DNA from 3 places in the Streptomyces sp. CNT360 genome. Region 2 is predicted to be linked to each of the others. Evidence: riboswitches for the same ligand, from Rfam matches in the RefSeq annotation. Region 2 holds a riboswitch; each other region holds the start of a gene.

Region 1 (6,112 bases), on a different contig from region 2:
TTCTCCAGCGACCCGAAGGTCGGCTTCTTCCAGCAGCGCTCCGACTACCAGGACGCCATCGAGGCGGGCAAGGTCATCGCGCCCGCCAAGACCATGGACGACATGCACACCGTCGTCACCAACTCCACCGTGGACGGCGTGCTTTCCGCCCTGTTCGCGCTGCTGGTCGTGATCGTCCTCGTGGACGCAGGCCGCACCTGCCTCAAGGCGGTACGCGACCCGGGCGGCGCTGTACTGCACGAGGCGCCGTACGTGGCCTCCCGGCTGGTGGCGCCCGCCGGTCTCCTTCCCACCAGGGCGGAGAAGGCCGAGCAGGCGGCACTGGCCGCGGCCGGACCGCGCGGGGCCGGACCGGACGAGGCGGACCAGCCGCCCGGCTCCGCGGGAGACGGCAGGTGAAGTCCGTGCTGCGGGCCGGGCGATGGGTGCGCTGGTACGTGCGCGAGCTGACGGGCGAGAGCGCCTACGAGCGGTACGTCGCCCACGTACAGCTGCACCAGGGGCCGCACGCCCCGGTGCCGGGCCGCCGGGAGTTCGAGCGGCACCGTACGGACGCGCGCGAGGGCGACCCCCGCGAGGGGTTCCGCTGCTGCTGAGTCCTGCCGGGAGTCCGCGGACTGTCGTGTCCGCTATACGGACGGGCCGTGACGTGGATCAAAGCCCTCCTTTAAGTTGCGTGCACCTTGCATGATCCACGGATACATCCGAACGAGGACGGAGCACGCACATGTCCGCACCACCCCCGACGGCCGGGAAAAGACGCCCGGTCATCACCCCGGCACGCGTCGTGGCGGGCCTGTGCCTGTTCGCGCCGTTCGTCGGCATCCTGTGGGTGGGCTCCTACGCCCGTGTCGAGCCGACGCTGATCGGTGTCCCGTTCTTCTACTGGTACCAGATGCTGTGGGTGCTGGTCTCCGCCGTGCTCACGTCGATCGCCTACCGCATCGTGCGCCGGGAACAGGCGGCCGCGCGGCGTGCCGTGGCCGCCGGCACCGTCGCCGAGGCCGCCGCGGCGGAAAGCGGTGAGGCCCGATGAAGGACGTCAACGGCATCGCACTCGCCGTCTTCATCTTCTTCTTCGTCCTCGTCACCGTGATGGGTTTCCGCGCCGCCCGGTGGCGGAAAGCGGCGAACGAGAACAGCCTGGACGAATGGGGGCTGGGCGGCCGCAGTTTCGGTACCTGGATCACCTGGTTCCTGCTCGGCGGCGACCTGTACACCGCCTATACCTTCGTGGCCGTTCCGGCGGCCATCTACGCGGCCGGCGCCTCGGGATTCTTCGCGGTGCCGTACACCATTCTCGTCTACCCGCTGATCTTCACCTTCCTGCCCCGCCTCTGGTCGGTCTCGCACCGGCACGGATATGTGACCACGTCCGATTTCGTGCGCGGCCGGTTCGGCTCGCGGGGCCTCTCGCTCGCCGTCGCGGTGACCGGCATCCTGGCGACGATGCCCTACATCGCGCTGCAACTGGTGGGCATCCAGGCGGTGCTGGACGTGATGGGCATCGGCGGTACGGAATCCACCAACTGGTTCATCAAGGACCTGCCGCTGCTGATCGCCTTCGGCGTCCTGGCCGCCTACACCTACTCCTCCGGGCTACGCGCCCCGGCGCTGATCGCGTTCGTCAAGGACGCACTCATCTACCTGGTCATCGCCGTCGCCATCGTCTACATCCCGATCAAACTCGGCGGCTTCGACGACATCTTCGCCAAGGCGGGCGACGCCCTCTCCCAGAAGAACCCGGCAACCGGACAACCCCGCGGCGAGATCGTCAGCGGTGACAAGTCGCAGTGGGCGTACGCCACCCTCGCCTTCGGCTCCGCGCTCGCCCTGTTCATGTATCCGCACTCGATCACGGCGACGCTCTCCGGCAAGAACCGGAACGTCATCCGGCGCAACACCACCATTCTGCCGCTGTATTCGCTGATGCTGGGGCTGCTGGCACTGCTCGGATTCATGGCGATCGCCGCCGGCGTCAAGGTGGACAACGGCCAACTCGCCATTCCGCAGCTTTTCGAGGACATGTTCCCCGACTGGTTCACCGGCGTCGCCTTCGCCGCCATCGGTATCGGCGCCCTGGTGCCGGCCGCCATCATGTCCATCGCGGCGGCCAACCTGTTCACCCGCAACATCTACAAGGACTTCCTCAAGCCGAACGCCACGCCCGAACAGGAGACCAAGGTCTCCAAGCTCGTCTCCCTGCTGGTCAAGGTCGGCGCCCTCGTCTTCGTCCTGGGCATGGACAAGACCGTGGCCATCAACTTCCAGCTGCTGGGCGGCATCTGGATCCTGCAAACCTTCCCCGCGCTGGTCGGCGGCCTGTTCACCCGCTGGTTCCACCGCTGGGCGCTGCTGGCCGGCTGGGCCGTCGGCATGGTCTACGGCACGGTCGCCGCGTACGGCGTCGCCAGCCCCGCCCAGAAGCACTTCGGCGGCAGCAACGACGTCATCCCCGGCATCGGGGAGACCGGCTACATCGGCGTGACGGCATTCGTGGCGAACGTGGCCGTGACCGTGGTCGGCACGCTGGTGCTCCGGGCCCTCAAGGCGCCCGCAGGCATCGACGAGACCCGGCCGGAGGACTACACGGCCGACGCCCCGCAGCCCGGTACCGCCCCGGCGAAGGACCCGGCACCGACGGTCTCCACCGGCAAGGGGCCGGACACCGGCGAGGACCCCCAGGTGGAGGCCACCGCCGCGCACTGAGGCCGCAGCCGCGCTTCCGGCGCGGCCGGAACCGCCCTGACACCCGCTCCCGTTCTGCACGGGGGCGGGTGTCGGTGTCACGGGCCATGATGGCGGCATGGACCTCACCATCCGGGCCGCCCGGCCCGACGAGTACGCCGAGACCGGAGAGTTGGTCGCCCGCGCCTACCTGGACGGCGGGCTGTTGGACTTCGGCGAGGACGATCCGTATCTGACGACCCTGCGCGACGCCGCCTCCCGCGCCGCCCAGGCGGAGCTGCTGGTGGCCGAGGACGGGCGGGGAACGGTGCTCGGCACGGTCACCTTCGTCGGCGCCGGCGGGCCGTACGCGGAGCGCGCGGCCGAGGGCGAGGGCGAGTTCCGGATGCTCGCCGTGCGCCAGGGCGCGCGGGGGCGCGGAGTGGGCGAGGCGCTGGTGACCGCCTGCGTGGAGCGGGCCCGCGCCCTGGGCCTGCGCGGGCTGGTGCTCTCCACCCAGCGGCACATGTTCGCGGCGCACCGGCTCTACGAGCGGCTCGGTTTCGTACGGACGCCCGAGCGGGACTGGTGCCCGGTCGAGGACGTCCCCCTGTGGGCCTACACCCTGGCGCTGTGACGGCGCCACACCGACACACCGCACCGAACAAGACACAAGATATGGGGGGTCACAGCCAGGGGGCCACAACATGTATGCTCCCTCACGGCCGTCGCCACTGACGCAGGGGAACCCGGTGCGAATCCGGGACTGTCCCGCAACGGTGTGCGGAGCAGCTCGGTGCTGCCCGCGAGTCCGATCACCTGCCGGCGCCGGCATCGACACGTCCGGGTCTCGTGGACTGGGCCGGCGGACGGAGCGCGGAGGGCCTGTCCTGCCCGCTCCCCCACGCCGTGCCCCGCCGCGAGCACGAGCAGCGAGGGAGAGCATCGCGTGACCATCGCCCCCACCGCCCCGTCACCCAGTCAGGAGCGGACCCCTCCAGGCTCCGGCCCGGACCCCGCCACGGACGCGGCGGACGGCCCCGCCGCCGCCCTGAGCGAAACCCTCACGGCGCTGGCCGCGGGCCTCCCCGACGCGGACCCGGCCCCCGTGCTCGCGGCGGCGCTGCGCGGGCGTGCCCCGGCGGCCACAGCGGCCGACCTGCGCACGCTGGCCGTCGAGGCCGCCGCGGGTCTCATCAGCGAGGAGCCGTCCTACTCGGCGCTCGCGGCCCGGCTGTTGACCCTCGCGATCCGTGACGAGACGGCGGCCGCCGGTGCCACCAGCTTCTCGGCGTCTTCGGCCCTCGGCCACGCCGAGGGGCTGATCGCCGAGCGCACCCACGCCTTCGTGCAGGCGCACGCCGCCGCGCTCGACGCCCTGGTCGAGGAGGCCGTCGCGGAGGGTGCCGACGACAGGTTCGGCTACTTCGGGCTGCGCACCGTGCACTCCCGCTACCTGCTGCGGCATCCCACCACGCGGCAGGTCGTCGAGACGCCGCAGCACTTCTTCCTGCGGGTGGCCTGCGGTCTGGCGGCGGACGAGTCGGCCGAGGCCCTCGCCGAGGTCACCGCGTTCTACCGGCTGCTCAGCTCGCTGGCCTACCTGCCCTCCTCGCCCACCCTGTTCAACTCCGGCACCCGCCACCCCCAGATGTCCTCCTGCTACCTGCTGGACTCCCCCAGGGACGAGCTGGACTCGATCTACGAGCGTTACCACCAGGTGGCCCGCCTGTCCAAGCACGCGGGCGGAATCGGTCTGCCCTTCTCCCGCATCCGCTCCCGCGGCGCACTGATCCGCGGCACCAACGGACACTCCGGCGGCATCGTGCCCTTCCTGCGGACCCTGGACTCCTCGGTCGCCGCGGTCAACCAGGGCGGCCGGCGCAAGGGGGCCGCCTGCGTCTACCTGGAGACCTGGCACGCGGACATCGAGGAGTTCCTCGAACTGCGCGACAACACCGGCGAGGATGCGCGCCGCACCCACAATCTGAACCTCGCGCACTGGATCCCCGACGAGTTCATGCGGCGCGTCGAGGCCGACGCCGACTGGTCGCTGTTCTCCCCCTCGGACGTGCCCGGGCTGGTCGACCTGTGGGGCGCGGAGTTCGACGCCGCCTACCGGGCCGCGGAGGCAGAGGGCCGCGCCGTCAAGCAGGTGCCCGCCCGCCAGCTGTACGGGGCGATGATGCGCACCCTCGCGCAGACCGGCAACGGCTGGATGACCTTCAAGGACACCTCCAACCGCACCGCCAACCAGACCGGCGCGCCCGGACACGTCGTGCACTCCTCGAATCTGTGCACGGAGATCCTGGAGGTCTCCGACGACGGCGAGACCGCCGTGTGCAACCTGGGCTCCGTCAACCTGGCCGCGCACCTGGGCGAGGACGGCCGGATGGACTGGGAACGGCTGGACGCCACGGTCCGCACGGCGGTGACCTTCCTGGACCGCGTGGTGGACATCAACTTCTACCCCACCGAGCAGGCCGCGAGCTCCAACTCCCGCTGGCGGCCGGTCGGTCTCGGCGTGATGGGGCTCCAGGACGTCTTCTTCCGCCTCGGGCTGCCGTTCGACTCCGAGGAGGCCCGCGAGGTGTCCACCCGTATCGCCGAGCGGATCATGCTCGCGGCGTACGAGACCTCCGCCGAGCTGGCCGAACGGCACGGCCCGCTGCCCGCCTGGGAGCTGACCCGCACCGCACGCGGCGTCCTGCACCCCGACCACTACCCGCAGGCGAGCGAGGGCCGCGCCTGGCCGCACCGGTGGGAGGCGCTGCGTACCCGCCTCGCCCGCACCGGGATGCGCAACGCGCTGCTGCTGGCCATCGCACCGACCGCCACCATCGCCGCCATCGCCGGGGTGTACGAGTGCATCGAGCCGCAGGTCTCCAACCTCTTCAAACGCGAGACGCTCAGCGGGGAGTTCCTCCAGGTCAACGCGTATCTGGTGGCCGAGCTCAAGCAGCACGGGCTGTGGAACGCGCGGACCCGCGAAGCGCTGCGCGAGGCCAACGGCTCGGTGCAGGAGCTGCCGGGGGTGCCCGCCCGGGTCCGTGCGCTCTACCGCACCGCGTGGGAGATTCCGCAGCGCGCCCTCATCGACATGGCCGCCGCCCGCACCCCCTACCTGGACCAGAGCCAGTCGCTGAACCTGTTCCAGTCCGCGCCCACCATCGGGAAGCTCAGCTCGATGTACGCGTACGCCTGGAAGCGCGGCATCAAGACGACCTACTACCTGCGCTCGCGCCCCGCCACGCGGATCGCGCAGGCGGCGGGAGCGGCCACCGCCGGTGCCGTTCCCGCGCCCACCCCGCCGACGGCCGGTGAAGCCGTCGCCTGCTCCCTGGAGAACCCCGAGTCCTGCGAGGCCTGCCAGTAATGTCCACGGCACCCACATCGACCACGACGCCCAGCCTGCTCGACCCGGGCTTCGAGCTGACCCTGCGGC
Region 2 (6,112 bases):
GCATCGACACGGCGGGGTACGAGGAGCGGATCAAGACCGAGATCCGCGACGTCCTCGCCTTCCAGGAGAAGGCGGGCATCGACGTGCTCGTGCACGGTGAGCCCGAGCGCAACGACATGGTGCAGTACTTCGCCGAGCAGCTCACCGGCTACCTGGCCACCCAGCACGGCTGGGTCCAGTCCTACGGCACCCGCTACGTGCGCCCGCCGGTCCTGGCCGGCGACATCTCCCGCCCCGAACCGATGACGGTCCGCTGGACCACCTATGCCCAGTCGCTGACCCGGCGCCCCGTCAAGGGCATGCTGACGGGCCCGGTCACCATGCTCGCCTGGTCCTTCGTCCGCGACGACCAGCCCCTCGGAGAGACAGCACGCCAGGTCGCCCTCGCCCTGCGCGACGAGGTCAGCGATCTGGAGGCCGCGGGTACTTCGGTCATCCAGGTCGACGAGCCCGCGCTGCGCGAGACCCTCCCGCTGCGCGCCGCCGACCGCGACGTCTACCTCGCCTGGGCGACCGATGCCTTCCGCCTCTCCACCGCGGGCGTCCGCCCGGCCACCCAGATCCACACCCACATGTGCTACGCCGAGTTCGGCGACATCGTCCAGGCCATCGACGACCTCGACGCCGACGTCATCAGCCTGGAAGCAGCCCGCTCCCACATGCAGGTCGCACACGAACTGGCCGAGCACGGCTACCCGCGCGAGGCCGGTCCAGGCGTCTACGACATCCACTCCCCCCGCGTCCCCAGCACCGAGGAGGCCACAGCCCTGCTGCGCAAGGGCCTCGAAGCCATTCCCGCCGACCGCCTGTGGGTCAACCCCGACTGCGGCCTGAAGACCCGCGGCTGGCCCGAGACCCGGGCCTCCCTGGAGAACCTGGTCGCCGCCGCACGAACCGTCCGCACGGAGCTGCCCGCCAGCACGTCCTGAGACACGTCCTCGGCGGGGGCGGACGCCGTACCGCCCGCCCCCGCCAGGGCACGAGACGAGTCGGCACACCGAACAGGAGGCGGCATGGCCAGGAGACCTCCACAGCACATCGTCATCGACGGGAAGCCCATGGTGGCTCTCACCCCGCACGACTTCGAGAACCTCGCTGCCATGCGGCGGCAACTCGGCGGCCAGAGCGTACGGATGCGCACGCTGCGTGAGGCCCTGCTGGAGACGGCCGACTACCTCGAAGCCCTCGACACCGCGCTGCGCGGACGGGACGGCGCCTACCCCTCGTCCGGCATTCCCGGCGCCGACTCGCTGCTGACCGCGCTCCCCGAGCGGATACACCGGGCCCGCCGGAGTGCGGGCACGACGAAGCGGCAGCCGAAGCGCTGAGGCGGCTCCGCAGCAGCGCACAAGCCTCCCTCACCCGGGGCACGGCTCGGATGTGCGTGCTACCACCCACTCCTCGCGACACAAGATGTACCCCCTCCCACACGCATCCCCACCTAGATGTAGTGTTGGCCGCGCTGATGGTTCGCGAGGCGCAGCGGCGTCCCGCGAGGCAAGAGGGAACCCGGTGAAAGTCCGGGACTGCCCCGCAGCGGTGAGCGGGAACGACCGCCGTCACACAGCACTGGGCCCACCCGGGTCCGGGAAGCGACGGCCAGTAGAAGGCCCGCCGTCACCGGGATCCGGTGGCCGGCAGGCGCGCCCGCGAGTCCGAAGACCTGCCATCGGTGCGCACATCGACGTGGTGTGCGCGCTCCGGGGCCCCGAGGGAGGGCCGCGTGGCTGTGTGCGCAGCGGGCACGGTCGTCACCGTCCGTGAACCGGCGCACGTGCTGCCTCGCATCCGCTCCCCGCCCCCGGAGGGACAGGGTACGAGCGAGAGGAGGCGGCAGACCGTGAGCGGTCTTGTGTACTTCTCCAGCGTCTCGGAGAACACCAAGCGCTTTGTCGAGCGGCTCGGTCTGCCCGCGCAGCGCATCCCTCTGCGCCCCCAGCTGGAGGGCATGCCACGGGCGGCCGCACCGTATGTGCTGATCGTGCCGACGTACGGCGGCGGCCACGACAACGGCAGGGGTGCGGTGCCCAAGCAGGTGATCCGCTTCCTCAACGATGCGGAGAACCGGTCGCTGCTGCGCGGGGTGATCGCGTCGGGCAACACCAATTTCGGCGAGGCGTACTGCCAGGCCGGAAGGGTGATCTCGGCGAAGTGCGGGGTTCCCGAGCTGTACAGGTTCGAGTTGCTGGGCACGGAGCGGGACGTCCGTGCCGTGCGGGAAGGTCTGGAGAGGTTTTGGACACGACACTCGTCGACACAGGCAGTACGGACGGCGCGGACTTCAGCCGCGGCGTGAGCGCGGGCGAGGGCTCGCCCGTCTCGACGATGGAGCGCAAGGACTACCACGCGCTCAACGCGATGCTGAACATCTACGACTGCTACGGCAGCATCCAGTTCGACAAGGACCGGGAAGCCGTACGCCAGTACTTCCTCCAGCACGTGAACCCGAACACGGTGGTGTTCGACTCGGTGGAGGAGAAGCTCGCCTACCTGATCGATAACGACTACTACGAGGCCGCGCCGTTCCGCCGGTACGACGAGGCGTTCCTCACGTCGCTGTACCGGCAGGCATACGCGCACAAGCACCGGTTCGCCACGTTCCTCGGCGCGTTCAAGTACTACACCTCCTACACGCTCAAGACCTTCGACGGGCGCCGCTACCTGGAGCGTTTCGAGGACCGGGTCGTCGCCACCGCCCTCTACCTGGGCGCAGGCGACCAGGAGCTGGCCTCCCGCCTGGTGGACGAGATCCTCACCGGCCGCTTCCAGCCCGCCACCCCCACCTTCCTCAACGCGGGCAAGGCACAGCGCGGTGAACTGGTCTCCTGCTTCCTGCTGCGGGTGGAGGACAATCTGGAGTCCATCGGACGCGGCGTCAACTCCGCGCTCCAGCTCTCCAAGCGGGGCGGAGGTGTGGCGCTCCTGCTGTCCAACCTGCGCGAGCAGGGCGCCCCGATCAAGAAGATCGAGAACCAGTCCTCGGGTGTCGTGCCGGTGATGAAGCTGCTGGAGGACTCCTTCTCCTACGCCAACCAGCTCGGTGCACGCCAGGGCGCGGGCGCGGTCTATCTGCACGCGCACCATCCGGACATCATGCGGTTCCTGGACACCAAGCGGGAGAACGCGGACGAGAAGATCCGCATCAAGACCCTCTCCCTCGGCGTGGTCATCCCGGACATCACCTTCGAGCTGGCCAAGCGGAACGAGGACATGCACCTGTTCTCGCCCTACGACGTGGAGCGCGAGTACGGCAAACCGCTGGCCGACCTGTCGGTGAGCGCGCACTACGACGAGATGGTCACCAACCCGAACATCCGCAGGACGACGGTGCCGGCGCGGGAGTTCTTCAAGACCATCGCCGAGCTGCAGTTCGAGTCGGGTTATCCGTACATCCTGTTCGAGGACACGGTCAACCGGGCCAACCCGATCCCCGGCTGGATCAACATGTCGAACCTGTGCTCGGAGATCCTCCAGGTCAACACGCCCAGCACCTACGACCAGGCGATCGGCTACGAGCAGGTGGGCCGGGACATCTCCTGCAACCTGGGCTCGCTCAACATCGCTGCCGCCATGGCCTCCCCCGACCTCGGCGCCACCGTCGAGACCGCCGTGCGAGGTCTGACCGCCGTCTCCGACCAGTCGGACATCGGCGCCGTCCCCTCCGTCGCCAACGGCAACGCGCTCTCCCACTCCATCGGCCTGGGCCAGATGAACCTGCACGGCTACCTCGCCTCGCAGCGCATCCACTACGGCAGCGAGGAGGGCGTCGACTTCACGAACATGTACTTCTACGCCGTCACCTATCACGCCCTGCGCGCCTCCAACCGGATGGCGATCGAGCGCGGCAAGGCCTTCGCCGGGTTCGCGGAGTCCGGCTACGCGGACGGCTCCTACTTCGACAAGTACACCGAGCAGGTGTGGGAGCCGGCCACCGAGCAGGTCGCCAAGCTCTTCGCCGCGTCCGGGATCGCACTGCCCACCCCGGAGGACTGGCGGGAGCTGAAGCGCTCCGTCCAGCAGCACGGCATCTACAACCAGTACCTCCAAGCCGTGCCGCCGACCGGCTCGATCAGCTACATCAACAACGCGACCGCCTCCATCCACCCGATCGCCTCCAAGATCGAGATTCGCAAGGAGGGCAAGCTCGGCCGCGTCTACTTCCCGGCGCCGCACATGGACAACGACAACCTGGAGTACTTCCAGGACGCGTACGAGATCGGCCCCGAGAAGATCATCGACACCTACGCGGCGGCGACCCAGCACGTGGACCAGGGCCTGAGCTGCACCCTCTTCTTCCGTGACACGGCCACCACCCGCGACCTGAACAGGGCGCAGATCCACGCCTGGCGCAAGGGCATCAAGACTCTCTACTACATCCGACTGCGCCAGGAGGCCCTGGAAGGTACCGAGATCGAGAACTGCCTCTCCTGCACCCTGTGACCGTCCCCGTAACGTCCGCGAAGGCTCGCACATGACCACCACCGAAGCGCCCGTGACCGACCTGCTGGCGAACTCGGCCACGCCTCCGTTCTTCCGTCACGACCCATCCGCCCGGCTGCGCCCTGTCAACTGGAACCGGGTCACCGACGAGAAGGACCTGGAGGTCTGGAACCGGCTCACCTCCAACTTCTGGCTGCCCGAGAAGGTCCCGCTCTCCAACGATCTCCAGGCGTGGCAGCAGCGGCTCACGCCCGAGGAACGCACGCTGACCATGCGGGTGTTCACCGGCCTGACCCTGCTCGACACCGTGCAGGCGACCGTCGGCGAGATCGCCCAGATCCAGGACGCGCGCACCGAGCACGAGGAGGCCGTCTACACCAACATCGCCTTCATGCAGGCCGTGCACGCCCGCAGCTACTCCTCGGTCTTCTCCACCCTCTCCACCACCCCCGAGATCGACGACGCCTACCGCTGGGCCGTGGGCAACGACGTCCTCCAGCAGCGGGCCAAGAAGGTCCTGGCGCACTACTACGGGGACGATCCGCTCAAGCGCAAGGTCGCCGCCACCCTCCTGTCGTCGCTGCTGCTGTACGCGGGTTTCTACCTCCCGCTGCACTTCTCCTGCCATGCGATGCTGACGAACACCGCCGACATGATCCGGCTGATCCTGCGGGACAAGGCGGTGCACGGCTACTACTCGGGCTACAAGTACCAGCGCGGCCTGGAGAAGCGCACGGCGGCCGAGCGCGAGGAGATGCGCGAGTTCACCTTCGCCTTCCTGGAGGAGCTCTACGCACTCGAACTCGCCTACTCCGGGGAACTGTACGAGCCTCTCGGCCTGATGGACGACGTCGCCGTATTCGTCCGGTACAACGCCAACAAGGCCCTGATGAACCTCGGCTACGACACCCGCTTCTCCGCCGCGGAGACCGAGGTCAACCCGGAGATCCTGGCCGCCCTCTCCCCCGGCTCGGACGAGAACCACGACTTCTTCTCCGGCTCCGGCTCCTCCTACGTCATGGGCAAGGCCGAGGACACGGACGACGACGACTGGGACTTCTGACCCTGCCTCGCCGCCAGCGCAGTGTGGGGCTCACGTACCGCATCGGGAGCCCCACACCCGCTCGCCCATGTGCCGGGTGACCACGAGGTCGTGTGCTCACCCGGCGTCCTCGGCTCCGGCCATGTCGTACTCGTCGATGTCGAGCTCGGCTCCGGTGACTTTGAGGAAGTCCAGGACCTCGCGGTCGAGGTGCCAACCCAAGAGGTCGCGGGCGTCCGCCGCGCCCGGACGGGTTCGGTCGGTGGCGTCGAAGTAGCGCACGACCTGAAGCACTGCGCCGTCGCCGGTACCGGTCAGCTGCCGGGTGAGGTCGCAGATGCGGTCCGTGTGGGGCTGGAGCCTGCCGAGAACGCGGGTGATCTGCTCGTCGACGCACAGGCCCGGCTCCCGGCAGACAACCCTCCACGAGTGGTCGACCGGAACCACCGTCGGCTCGGTGCACCGGCTACCGCGAACAGTCACCTCGTCAGGGCTGATGCCCAGCCGTGAGGTCATGCCGTCTGCCGAGGTGTGCCGGCTGAACAGCGCGAAGTAGGCGTACTGGCGAAGCGGCATCCCGGGGATGATAGCCGTACGGCCACGTCGATGTCAGCGCCACGGCCCACCACC
Region 3 (6,112 bases), on a different contig from region 2:
ACCGCTACGATCCCGAGACCCGGGTCCTGCACCTTGCCCCCACGCTGCGGCCGGGGCAGCGGGCCTTCCGGATGGCCACGCAGCTCGCGCTGATCGAGCACGAGGACGAGCTGTCGGCTCTCGCGGCAGAGGACTTCGATCCCGGCTCGCAGGCGTGGACGCTGGCCCGCATCGGCATCGCCCACTACTTCGCCGCCGCCCTGATCCTGCCCTATCGGGCCTTCCACGCGGCGGCCGAGGAGGTGCGCTACGACATCGAGTTGCTGACCGATCGCTTCGGCCTCGGGTACGAGACGGTGTGCCACCGCCTCAGCACGCTCCAGCGGCCCAGGCTGCGGGGTGTGCCCTTCTCCTTCGTCCGCGTCGACCGGGCGGGCAACCTCTCCAAGCAGCAGTCCGCCACTGACTTCCACTTCTCCCGTGGGGGCGGGACGTGTCCGCTGTGGGGTGTGTACGACGCGTTCGCCTCGCCCGGGCGTATCCGTGTCCAGGTCGGCTCCATGCCCGACGGACAGCGTCATCTGTGGACCGCGCGCACCGTCACCCGGCACCGGGGCGGCTGGGGCGAGCCGGGCAAGACCTTCGTCATCGCGCTGGGTTGCGAGATCCGCCACGCCTCCCGGCTCGTCTACTCCGACGGGCTCGACCTTTCCAACGCGTCCGCCGCCACGCCGATCGGCATGGGCTGCCGGGTGTGCGAGCGCACCGCCTGCCCGCAGCGTGCCGTGCCGCCCCTCGACCGGGCCCTGGCGATCGACGAGAACAGCAGTACGTTCGTGCCGTATCCGGTGGCGGCCCCGTCCGGCGATGCGCGGGAGGTGCCCTTCGCCGGGGAGTGAACAGGGTCCGTCTGCCCGTCCCGGGGTGGACGTACTTGGACGTCCAACTATATTGTCGAGGGCAAGGTCCGCGGTGTCAGGGAAGCCGGTGCGAGTCCGGCACGGTCCCGCCACTGTGACCGGGGAGCGCGCTCTCCATGCGTCGAAGGCCACTGGCGAACGGCCCGTTCGTCCGCCGGGAAGGCCGGGGAGCGTGCGCTGATCCGGGAGTCAGGATACCGGCCGCGGTGTTCGTATCCGTGTTGTCCACGAGGATGGAGAGACACGCATGGCACCGGTGCGCATCCACGATCCCGGCACGTCGGTCGGCCGGGCACCTGACCCCGCGCCGTAGGGGTATTCCGCCACGCGCTTCCCCGCGCGCCGCCCGCACGCCGGCCACCGCCCGTGTGCGCTACGGCCGCGCCATCCCCGGATCCCACCTGACGAGAGCAGGCTCTCTTGATCCGTGAACTGGCACATTTCGTAGGCGGTAAGCACACCCCGGGCGCCTCGGGTGCTTACGGCGACGTGTACGACCCCAACACCGGCGAGGTGCAGGCCCGGGTGCCGCTGGCGGGCGCCGAGGAGGCCCGGGCCGCGATCGCCGACGCGGCGGCGGCCCAGCCCGGATGGGCCGCCTGGAATCCGCAGCGGCGCGCCCGTGTGCTGCTGCGCTTCCTCCAACTCGTGGAGGAGGAACGCGAGTCGCTCGCACGGCTGCTCTCCTCCGAGCACGGCAAGACCGTAGCGGACGCGCACGGCGACCTTCAGCGCGGACTGGAGGTCGTCGAATTCGCAGCGGGCATCCCGCACCTGCTCAAGGGGGAGTTCACCGACAACGCAGGCAGTGGCATCGACGTGCACTCGCTGCGCGAGCCGCTCGGCGTCGTAGCGGGGATCACTCCGTTCAACTTCCCCGCGATGATCCCGCTGTGGCAGGCGGCACCGGCTCTGGCCTGCGGTAACGCATTCCTCCTGAAGCCCTCGGAGCGGGATCCCTCGGTGCCGTTGCGGCTCGCCGAGCTGTTCGTGGAGGCGGGGCTGCCCCCGGGCGTACTGAACGTCGTCCACGGCGGCAAGGAGACCGTCGACATCCTGCTGGAGGACCCCCGTGTCGAGGCGGTCGGCTTCGTCGGCTCCACCCCCGTGGCGGAACGGATCTATGCCACGGCCGCCGCGCACGGCAAGCGCGCACAGTGCTTCGGCGGGGCCAAGAACCACCTGATCGTGATGCCCGACGCCGATCTCGACCAGGCGGTCGACGCGCTGATCGGCGCGGGGTACGGCTCGGCCGGCGAGCGCTGCATGGCCGTCTCGGTGGCCGTGCCCGTCGGCGAGGCGACAGCCGACGCGCTGGTGGAGCGGCTCAAGGAGCGGATCGGCACGCTGCGGATCGGGCGTTCCGACGACACGGACGCGGACTTCGGTCCGCTGGTGGGGCAGGACGCCGTCGAGCGGGTCCGCTCCTACGTGGATCTCGGAGTCGAGGAGGGGGCCGAACTCGTCGTGGACGGCAGGGACTTCCGTCTCCCGGACCACCAGGACGGCTTCTTCGCCGGTGCCTCCCTCTTCGACCGGGTCACCCCGGGCATGCGCATCCACCAGGAGGAGATCTTCGGCCCCGTGCTGTCCGTCGTGCGCGCGGCCGACTACGAGGAGGCGCTGCGCCTGGCCACCGAGCACCCGTACGGCAACGGCGTGGCGATCTTCACCAGGGACGGGGACACCGCCCGCGACTTCACCCGCCGCGTGAACACCGGCATGGTCGGCGTCAACGTGCCGATCCCGGTGCCCGTCGCCTACCACACCTTCGGCGGCTGGAAGCGCTCCGGCTTCGGGGATCTCAACCAGCACGGACCCGACTCCATCCGCTTCTGCACCCGGACCAAGACCGTCACCTCGCGCTGGCCCTCCGGGGTCAAGGAAGGCGCGAGCTTCACCCTCCCCACGATGCGGTGAGCGCGATGACCGGTACCGCCCTTCTCACCGAGGACCAGGCGGCCCTCGTCGAAGCCACCCTGGACTTCACACAGGACCACCTCGCGCCGCACGCGGTCGAGTGGGACCGCGACAAGCACTTCCCCGTCGATGTGCTGCGCAAGGCCGCAGGACTGGGACTCGGCGGCATCTACGTCCGGGAGGAGGCCGGCGGCTCGGCGCTGAGCAGGGCCGACGGCGTGCTCGTCTTCGAGACCCTGGCCTCCGGCTGCCCGTCGGTGGCCGGGTACCTGTCCATCCACAACATGGTCGCCTGGATGATCGACCACTACGGAAGCGATCCCCAACGGGGGCGGTGGCTGCCCCGGCTGTGTGCCATGGAGGACCTGGGCAGCTACTGCCTGACCGAGCCCGAAGCCGGCTCCGACGCAGCGGCGCTGCGTACCCGAGCCGTGCGTGAGGGGGACGAGTACGTCCTGACCGGGGTCAAGCAGTTCATCTCCGGCGCCGACGCCTCGCAGCTCTACCTCGTCATGGCACGCACCGGCGGGGACGGGGCACGCGGGGTCTCCGCCTTCCTGGTCGACAGGAACGACCCGGGACTCTCCTTCGGGCCGAACGAGTCGAAGATGGGCTGGAACGCCCAGCCCACCCGACAGGTCGTCCTCGAACAGGTCCGGGTCCCGGCCGACCGGCTGCTCGGACGCGAGGGTGACGGCTTCCGCATCGCCATGAACGGCCTCAACGGCGGGCGCCTGGGCATCGCCGCCTGCTCCTTGGGCGGCGCCCGCAGCGCGCTGAGTGCCGCGCTGTCCTATCTCGCCGACCGGGAGGCGTTCGGCGCGCGTCTGCTCGACGCCGACTCCCTGCGCTTCCAGCTCGCCGACATGGAGACCGAACTGGCCGCGGCCCGCGCGCTCGTCCAGCAGGCGGCACGCGCTCTCGACCTCGGCGATCACCAGGCACCACAGATGTGCGCGATGGCCAAGCGGTTCGCCACCGACACCGGCTACTCCGTGGCCGACCGGGCGCTGCAACTGCACGGCGGATACGGCTACCTGACCGCATACGGCATCGAGAAGATCGTCCGCGACCTGCGGGTCCACCGGATCCTGGAAGGAACCAACGAGATCATGCGACTCATCGTGGCCCGCGGCATGACGGAGGCCCTCCGGTGACCGGCCCCGACGCCGACGGCGAGACGGTCCTGCTCGCTGCCGAGGGACACGCCGGCCGCATCACCCTCAACCGCCCGCGGGCGCTCAACTCCCTCACCCACGCCATGGTGCGGCGCATCGACGCCGCCCTGGACGAGTGGGAGCGGGACCCTGCCGTACGGACGGTGGTGCTCGACGGGGCGGGGGAGCGGGGACTGTGCGCGGGCGGCGACATCCGTGCCATCTACGAGGACGCCCGCGCCCGAGGTGGCAGGTCGGCTGCCTTCTGGCGGGACGAATACCGGCTCAACGCCCGGATTGCCCGCTTTCCCAAGCCCTATGCGGCGTTGATGGACGGCATCGTGATGGGGGGTGGCGTGGGCGTCTCCGCGCACGGCTCGGTCCGGATCGTCACCGAACGCTCCCGGATCGCGATGCCGGAGACGGGCATCGGCTTCGTCCCCGATGTCGGCGGCACCTATCTGCTGGCCCGCGCGCCCGGGGAGCTGGGGACGCATCTGGCGCTGACCGGAGCCCGGATGGGCGCCGCCGACGCGCTGTTGTGCGGGCTGGCCGACCACTTCGTACCCTCACCGCACCTGCCGGACCTGCTGCGCGACCTCGCGGAGGTGTCTGCGGGGGAGGCGGTGGCGCGGTACGCCGGGCAGCCGCCGCCCGGCGGGCTGGAGGCGGCCCAGGAATGGATCGACCGCTGCTACGCGGCGGAGTCGGTCGAGGAGATCGTCGAGCGGTTGCGCGCCGACGGCTCGCCCGGGGCGAAGGAGGCAGCCGGGGCGCTGGCCGCCAAGTCACCGACGGCACTCAAGGTCACCCTTGCCGCGCTGCGCCGGGCGCGGCGGCTCGACTCGCTGGAGCGGGTTCTGGAGCAGGAGCACCGGGTCTCGTGTGCCTGCCTGGCCGCCCCCGATCTGGTCGAGGGTATCCGGGCCCAGGTCGTGGACAAGGACCGCAGCCCGCGCTGGAGACCGGCCTCCCTCGCAGAGGTCGCCGACGTCGATGTGGAGCGGTTCTTCACGTCGGGCGGCGACGACGGGCTCCGCTTCGGCGGGCGGGGAAACGACGCGGCACAGGAGGTGGCGTGATGAGCCGGGCACGGCGCACGGTCGGTTTCGTCGGACTCGGACGGATGGGCGCGCCCATGGCGGCGAACCTCGCCAAGGCCGGTCACCGGGTACGCGGTTTCGACCTGGTCCCCGACTTGACGGCGGCGGCTGCCGGCTTCGGGGTCGAGACCACGAGCTCGGCGGCCGAGGCGGCCGAGGGCGCCGACGTGGTGCTCACCATGTTGCCCGAGGGGCGGCATGTGCTGGGCCTCTACCGGGATCAGGGGCTGCTGTCCGCCGCGCGACCCGGCACGCTGTTCATCGACTGTTCGACCATCGATGTGGCGGACGCCCGCGCCGTTCACGAGGCCGTGGCCGGGGCCGGGATGCGCGGGGTGGACGCACCGGTCTCCGGCGGCGTCGTCGGCGCTGAGGGGGGCACGCTCACCTTCATGGCGGGCGGCGGCGAGCCCGAGTTCGCGGAGGCGGAGCCGCTGCTGGCGGCGATGGGCAAGAAGGCGGTGCACTGCGGGGGCCCGGGAGCCGGGCAGGCGGCGAAGATCTGCAACAACATGATCCTCGGCGTCTCCATGATCGCGGTGAGCGAGGCGTTCGTCCTCGGCGAGAGCCTCGGCCTGTCCCACCAGGCCCTGTACGACGTGGCCTCCACCGCATCCGGGCAGTGCTGGGCGCTGTCCGTCAACTGTCCGGTGCCGGGACCGGTGCCGACCAGCCCGGCCAACCGCGACTACCGCCCCGGCTTCGCGGGAGCCCTCATGGCCAAGGACCTGGGACTGGCCCTCGGCGCCGTCGAGGCGCACGGGGTCGACGCCGAACTGGGGCGGCGCGCCGCCGCACTGTACGCCGCCTTCGCCGAAGAGGGCGGCGCGGACGAGGACTTCTCCGCCATCGTGCGGACCATCAGAGCACGGTCGGCCGCGGGGCCGGAGGCGGAGGGGGAGCACGCATGAGGGACTACGAGACCATCCGGGTAGAGCGCGAGGGACGCGTCGCCGTCCTCACGCTGGACCGGCCCGAGGTGCTGAACGCGCTCGACCTCACGGTGATGGAGGAGGTCGTGGCGGCGGCCGAGGAACTGGACCGCGACCCGGAGACGGGCGCTCTCGTCCTG

The links. A riboswitch is a leader RNA that binds a small molecule or an ion and turns the genes downstream of it on or off. The one in region 2 is predicted to bind cobalamin.
Region 1: it holds a riboswitch for cobalamin, as region 2 does, so the genes downstream of both, H297_RS0102225 (ribonucleoside-diphosphate reductase subunit alpha) here and nrdI (class Ib ribonucleoside-diphosphate reductase assembly flavoprotein NrdI) in region 2, are expected to answer to the same signal.
Region 3: it holds a riboswitch for cobalamin, as region 2 does, so the genes downstream of both, H297_RS0125150 (CoA-acylating methylmalonate-semialdehyde dehydrogenase) here and nrdI (class Ib ribonucleoside-diphosphate reductase assembly flavoprotein NrdI) in region 2, are expected to answer to the same signal.

The regions. Positions count from the first base shown of each region.
Region 1 covers NZ_AUKO01000001.1:512,653-518,764, forward strand. The annotation lists gene H297_RS34030 (carbon starvation CstA family protein) at 1-399, shown strand, start outside; gene H297_RS0102205 (YbdD/YjiX family protein) at 396-596, shown strand; gene H297_RS0102210 (DUF3311 domain-containing protein) at 728-1,036, shown strand; gene mctP (monocarboxylate uptake permease MctP) at 1,033-2,709, shown strand; gene H297_RS0102220 (GNAT family N-acetyltransferase) at 2,807-3,304, shown strand; cobalamin riboswitch at 3,372-3,508, shown strand; gene H297_RS0102225 (ribonucleoside-diphosphate reductase subunit alpha) at 3,617-6,043, shown strand; gene H297_RS0102230 (ribonucleotide-diphosphate reductase subunit beta) at 6,043-6,112, shown strand, end outside.
Region 2 covers NZ_AUKO01000018.1:220,715-226,826, reverse strand. The annotation lists gene metE (5-methyltetrahydropteroyltriglutamate--homocysteine S-methyltransferase) at 1-929, shown strand, start outside; gene H297_RS0117000 (hypothetical protein) at 1,014-1,328, shown strand; cobalamin riboswitch at 1,450-1,685, shown strand; gene nrdI (class Ib ribonucleoside-diphosphate reductase assembly flavoprotein NrdI) at 1,841-2,296, shown strand; gene nrdE (class 1b ribonucleoside-diphosphate reductase subunit alpha) at 2,236-4,440, shown strand; gene nrdF (class 1b ribonucleoside-diphosphate reductase subunit beta) at 4,472-5,503, shown strand; gene H297_RS0116980 (DUF4279 domain-containing protein) at 5,600-6,058, opposite strand.
Region 3 covers NZ_AUKO01000038.1:36,001-42,112, reverse strand. The annotation lists gene H297_RS38260 (XRE family transcriptional regulator) at 1-839, shown strand, start outside; cobalamin riboswitch at 894-1,080, shown strand; gene H297_RS0125150 (CoA-acylating methylmalonate-semialdehyde dehydrogenase) at 1,281-2,780, shown strand; gene H297_RS0125145 (acyl-CoA dehydrogenase family protein) at 2,786-3,937, shown strand; gene H297_RS0125140 (enoyl-CoA hydratase/isomerase family protein) at 3,934-5,019, shown strand; gene mmsB (3-hydroxyisobutyrate dehydrogenase) at 5,019-5,951, shown strand; gene H297_RS0125130 (enoyl-CoA hydratase) at 5,948-6,112, shown strand, end outside.